Regions from separate parts of the Pseudoalteromonas sp. 20-92 genome, predicted to be linked through region 2. Evidence: predicted binding sites of a transcription regulator. Region 2 holds the regulator's gene; the other holds the start of a gene.
What was found. The regulator FliA, encoded in region 2, starts transcription of late flagellar genes. The targets are predictions, from matches to a motif close to CTAAAGNTNNNNNNNNNNNNGCCGATA.
Positions count from the first base shown of each region.

Region 1: NRL14_RS19815 (DUF5610 domain-containing protein) is a predicted target of FliA. The motif match lies at 1,916-1,942, and genes of this name have one in related genera.

Region 1 covers NZ_JANJGQ010000037.1:1,476-4,692, reverse strand. The annotation lists gene NRL14_RS19830 (thiol:disulfide interchange protein DsbA/DsbL) at 1-189, shown strand, start outside; gene NRL14_RS19825 (DUF523 domain-containing protein) at 249-701, shown strand; gene trmA (tRNA (uridine(54)-C5)-methyltransferase TrmA) at 712-1,809, opposite strand; gene NRL14_RS19815 (DUF5610 domain-containing protein) at 1,972-3,111, shown strand; gene murI (glutamate racemase) at 3,177-3,217, shown strand, end outside.
Region 2 covers NZ_JANJGQ010000003.1:174,229-177,445, reverse strand. The annotation lists gene flhF (flagellar biosynthesis protein FlhF) at 1-140, shown strand, start outside; gene NRL14_RS04545 (MinD/ParA family protein) at 133-993, shown strand; gene NRL14_RS04540 (RNA polymerase sigma factor FliA) at 1,020-1,730, shown strand; gene cheY (chemotaxis response regulator CheY) at 1,771-2,154, shown strand; gene NRL14_RS04530 (protein phosphatase CheZ) at 2,172-2,939, shown strand; gene NRL14_RS04525 (chemotaxis protein CheA) at 2,955-3,217, shown strand, end outside.

The DNA of each region.
Region 1 (3,217 bases), on a different contig from region 2:
AGCTTTTCGGTACGTACGCTGAGCTCTAAAATGAAACGCGATCAAGACTACTTTAAAGAAAAAGGCGCACTACGTGGCGTACCTACCTTTATTGTAAATGGTAAGTACAAATTAAACCTAGGTCGTGAGTCGGGTATTACTGAACCAGAAGATATTGGAAAATTAATTAATTACCTAGCTAATAAATAAATTTAACCAAAATAAAAAAAGCTCCTTAAGGAGCTTTTTTGCTTTATAAGGATATAGCGATGGAAAAAATATTAGTATCGAGTTGTTTGCTAGGGCAGCCTGTTCGCTACGATGGTAGAGGACACGCAATTTTGCATCCACAGCTTAATTTGTGGCAAAAACAAAATAGATTAATTGTGTTTTGTCCTGAGGTCGCTGGTGGGCTTCCTACTCCTAGATCTCCTGCTGAAATAATACAGGGGAGTGTAGTTACTAATTTAGGAGAAGATGTAACAGAGCAGTTTCAAACTGGAGCTAATATAGCGCTAGCACTCTGTAAAAAGAATCAAGTGCGTTTGGCTCTACTTAAAGAATCGAGCCCTTCTTGCGGACGAAATACAATATATGATGGAAAGCATCGCGGAGTAAAAATCGAAGGTCTAGGTTTAACTACAGCATTATTAATAAAAAATGGTATTCAAGTATTTAGTGAAGAGCAAATACCAGCACTTATAAAAGTACTGGCACTTTAATTTTGGCTGGTTATTTGCGTTGTAAGAAAACGCCCGACTCAATGTGATGTGTATATGGGAACTGATCAAATATAGCAAAGCGCTTAACGTTGTGCGTACGTGTTAAGTGATCAAGGTCACGCTCAAGGGTTTCAGGGTTACACGATATATAAATTATGCTTTCGTAGTTAGCCACTAAGTCACACGTTAATTCATCCATGCCCGCGCGCGGTGGATCAACTAATATGGTTTGGCAGTCATAGCTTTTAAGGTCAATACCATCTAAACGAGAGAAAGTACGCTCGCCATTCATTGCTTGAGTAAACTCTTCACTCGACATACGAATAATATCTAAGTTCTCGACGTTATTTTTAGCAATATTGTATTGAGCAGAATGAACAGATGATTTTGATATTTCTGTTGCTAATACTTTATTAAAACAGCCCGCTAGCGCAATTGAAAAGTTACCGTTACCGCAATACAGTTCTAATAAATCATTTTTAAGTGGTTTACATAAATCTTGCGCCCACTCCAGCATATTAATATTTACTTTTGCATTAGGCTGAGTAAAGCTATTTTCTACTTGTTGATATATAAGCTCTTGACCATTAACTGTTAAACGTTCAGTTACAAAGTCATCACCTAGTACTTCTTTTTGTTTGCGAGCACGGCCTATAAAGTCAATTTTGTATTTACTGCTAAGCTTTTCTTTAAGTGCTTTAATTTCACTTAACCATTCATCATCCAGTGGTTTGTGATAAAGCAAGCTTACTAAAATTTCACCGCTTAGCGTTGATAGGTAATCGATTTGAAATAACTTACGACGCAATATTTCACAAGGCTTGAGGCTTTCAATCATCACCTGCATTATTTCACCTACTAAAGGCGCTGCTGGATCAAATGTATCAACACGGATTTTTTCTTTTGTTTGTTGATCAAACATAATGTGAAACAGATCGTCACCGTCGTGCCATACTCTAAATTCAGCACGTTGGCGGTAGTTAGTTGGCTCTGAGCTAAATACTTCTAGTTGCTCCACACCAAAACGTTGAAACTGCGCACTAATACGCTGCTCTTTTTCACTTAACTGCGCTTGGTACTGTGTGGTATCTATTTTAATAACTGCCATTAACGCTACTACCTTATCTAAGATCTGTTTATCGGCGCTATTGTAGGGAGCGCTGCGTATTTGTCTAGTTTTGGCTAGCATTTATGCTGTTTTATTGCACATTGTACTTTAGTTTTTATTGTTATAGCCGATAATAAATTACGCACGCTTAGGAGATGTAACATGAAAATAGGTAACTATGGCTTCACGCCAAACAACAACATTAATAAATTCAATAATAAAGCAGATATACAGCAACCTACTATTCAACCTCCCCAAGATAGTTACCAGCAACGTGGTAAAGAATTAGCTGCAAAAGTGCTTGGCGATAAAATGGCTGAGCAGCTTGGATTGCCTATCGCAGAAAAAAAAGCAGACAAACCACTATTTGATTTTGATGAAATCGTAAAAAACGTACTCGATTTTGTCAGCGGCGCTGTAAATAAAGCAAAAGCTAATGGCGCTAATGATGAAAAGCTTAAAGACATGTTAGGCGACGCGCGCAAAGGAGTCCAAATAGGGATTGACGACGCTGTTGATGAACTCAAAGGTACAGGTGTATTTAATGACGAAATGGAAGAGGGCATCAATAAGTCCAAAGAGGGAATTTACAATGGGCTTGATAAATTTGAAGAGTCGCTATTTAATCCACAACCTGCCAGCGTAAATATAAGTCAGGCTCAATATGTCAGTATGACTAGCAATGCAGAGTATAAATTCACTACCGCAGAAGGCGATGAGGTAAGTATTAGCTTTGCGGATGCATTTGAATCTCAATCGGCGAGTGGCTATCAGAGAAACAGTGATAGTGAATCGTTTGCAAGCTCATCATCGCAATCTCGACAGGTATCATTTTCGATGTCGGTTAATGGTGACTTAAATGAGCAAGAGCAAGAAGCGATTAATGCGATGATGGAAGACTTACAAGATTTAAGTAAAACCTTTTTTGGTGGTGATTTAGATGAAGCATTTGAACAAGCACAAGAGCTGAGTTTAGACAGCGATCAGCTGGTGGCTTTTTCTATGGATTTACGCCAAACAAAAACAATAGCCACAGTTAAAAGTTACGAAGAATATAAACCAGCACCAGAAAAACAAGTAGCAGAGGGTTTAGCCCCTTTTAATGACGACCTTAAAAGTGCTTTTGAAAAAGCGGGTGAACTTGGATTACAAAATCAACTAGCTGGCATTCTACAATGGTTAAATCAAGATCAGGAACAAATAGATAAGTTAGTAGATTACACAAAGTCTATGTTCGAAAACCTTAATCAATTAAATTCAGCGGCCGATGATCTTGCCGATTTAGAAACCACACAAAGCTAAACTACTTTCTTTTATAAATACCTCATGGCAAACTGCCGTTCTTAAAGTAAAGTGGGAACGGTAGTTTGTCAGCGCATATAATGGTCTTTGATTCAGGTATTGGTGG
Region 2 (3,217 bases):
AACGAGTTCCAGAAGACATTCGTGTTGCAAATGCAGAAAAACTAGTAAAAAAAGCTGAGCAATTGTATTTGAAAAGAATAAAAGCACAACATTCACGACACCAAGCAGTGGCGTCGAGCACAGTAGGGATGTATGATTAACACAGTATTAGATCAAGCAAGCGGCCTGCGCAAAATGAGTCAAAACAATAACAACGGCGTAAAAGTTATCGCTGTTACTGGTGGCAAGGGTGGTGTAGGTAAAACAAATGTTTCACTTAACACGGCAATAGCATTAGGCCAGCAAGGTAATCGAGTTTTAGTACTTGATGCCGACTTAGGTCTAGCGAACTGTGATGTGATGCTCGGATTACGGGTTGAACGTAATTTATCACATGTACTTTCTGGTGAGTGTGAACTCGATGAGATTTTAGTTGAAGGTCCTGCAGGAATTAAAATTGTACCAGCGACCTCTGGTTCTCAGAGTATGGTGGAATTATCACCGTCTGAACATGCAGGCCTTATACGCGCTTTTAGCGAATTAAATACCGAATTTGATATCTTAATTGTAGATACCGCTGCGGGTATTTCAGATATGGTACTGAGCTTTTCTCGTGCTGCTCAAGATGTAATGGTTGTAGTGTGCGACGAACCGACTTCAATCACAGATGCTTATGCACTTATTAAAGTGTTAAGTCGTGAGCATGGGGTGTATAAATTCAAAATTGTAGCTAATATGGTTCGTAGTATGCGTGAAGGTCATGAGTTATTTGCAAAACTTTCAAAAGTAACGGACCGATTTTTAGATGTGTCAATGGAGTTGGTTGCAACAATCCCTTATGACGAAAATATGCGTAAGGCAACTCGCCGTCAAAAAGTGATTGTAGAACTTTTTCCTAGTTCTCCTGCTTCAGTTGCCTTTAAAGCACTGGCGACAAGAGCAGTGAAATGGCCTATACCTAACCAACCTTCAGGACATTTAGAGTTTTTTATTGAGAAGCTAGTTAACGGCTAATTATGACAACATTGGTAAATAGAGCTATGGGATATCAATCAACACAAAATTTAAATGTGATTGTTGAAAAACATGCATCGCTAGTCAAAAAAGTGGCATGTCATTTAATTGCTCGTTTGCCTCCAAGTGTCCAACTCGATGACCTAATTCAGTCGGGTATGATAGGCCTAATTGAAGCATCAAAAAACTTTGATGCAACCAAAGGCGCAAGTTTTGAAACGTTCGCGGGAATACGAATTCGCGGTGCCATGCTTGATGAAATGCGCCGTGGTGACTGGGCTCCTCGGTCGGTTCATAGAAAAAGCCGTCTTGTAGCCGAGACGATTGCTGGATTAGAAAGTAGCTTGAATCGTGAACCAACCGATATAGAAGTTGCTGAAAAACTTGAAATTTCGTTAAATGAGTACCATCATATTTTAAACGATGTAAACACAAGTAAAGTGTTAGGCATCGAAGACCTCGGGGTCGATGAAGATGTTATTACCACGGCGGGCCAAGATTTAACGCTAGACAAACCGTTTAATAACGTTAAAAATGAACGATTTAATGAATCATTATTAAATGCTATCAAGTCATTACCAGAGCGAGACGCAATGGTACTTTCTTTGTACTATAACGATGAAATGAATTTAAAAGAAATTGGACATATACTCGATGTAAGTGAATCGCGTGTAAGTCAGATACATGGTCAGGCGATGATTAAGCTAAAAGCAAAAATCAATGACTGGATAAACTAGTAGTAAGTAAATACAGGTTAAGACCTCACTGGAGGATGTTTTGGATAAAAACATGAAAATTCTTGTTGTTGATGATTTTTCGACAATGAGACGTATTATTAAAAATCTATTGCGCGACTTAGGCTTTACCAACGTCCAAGAAGCGGATGACGGCTCTACAGCCTTACCCATGTTACAAAATCAAGTTTTTGATTTTGTGGTAACAGATTGGAACATGCCAGGAATGCAAGGTATTGATCTTTTGAGAGCGATAAGGGCTGACGATAAATTAAAACACCTTCCTGTTTTAATGGTGACAGCTGAAGCTAAAAAAGAACAAATAATAGCAGCGGCTCAAGCTGGTGTTAATGGCTATATTGTAAAACCATTTACAGCTGGCACATTAAAAACTAAATTAGAAAAAGTGTTCGAACGCTTAGGTTAATAATAGGGGAAAGGCTTATGCCAGCACCTGCTGCGCCTCGGATAACGTTAGAACAAGCTCGTCAGCTCGTCACTTTTTTAGAAAATGGCGAACATGATAAAGCTGATCAACTAATTTTAGATACTGCATCTAAAGAGCAGTCAGAAATATTTGACGAAGTGGGAAAGTTGACGCGTCAACTACATGAAGCTTTAAAAGGCTTTGAGCTAGACACGCGCCTAACAGATCTCACTAACGACGCTATACCTGATGCTAAAAAACGGCTTAATTATGTCATTGAGATGACAGAAAATGCTGCAAATAAAACCATGGATGCGGTTGAGGCGAGTTTACCGATAGCACAACAGTTAGCGGATGAAATATCCCATATCAAACCGACATGGGACCGTCTAATGAGTCGTGAAATTGAACTCGGTGAATTTAAAGTACTGTGCCACAGCATTGATAAATTCATGAGCAGTTCTCATCATAAAACTGATGAGTTACAAAGCTTCATGACTAACATATTAATGGCCCAAGATTATCAAGATTTGACAGGTCAAGTAATTCGCCGAATTATAGAACTTGTTAGGGAAGTTGAAGAAAGCTTACTTCATCTTTTAACTGCTTTTTCTGAACAAGATATCAGTAAAGCAGTCACCCTAAAACCACAAAAAATAGATGACCCAGTTGACCCAGAAACATTAGCAGGTCCTGAAGGGCCTATTATTGATAAAGAATCACGTAATGATGTTGTGTCTGATCAAGATGAAGTCGATGATCTTTTATCAAGTTTGGGCTTCTAAGAGGAGAGTAACTGCATGTTTGAAGTCGATGAAGATATTTTACAAGACTTTCTTGTAGAAGCAGGAGAAATCCTTGAGCTTTTATCTGAACAGTTAGTTGAACTGGAAAACAATCCAGAAGATACCGAGTTGCTAAATGCTATATTTAGAGGCTTTCATACCGTAAAAGGCGGTGCTGGATTCTTAGCTATGACTGAGCTTGTTGACGCATGTCACGGCGCAGAAAATGTATTCGACTTGTTAAGGCAGGGCGTTCGTTCTGTTAATTCTGAGCTAAT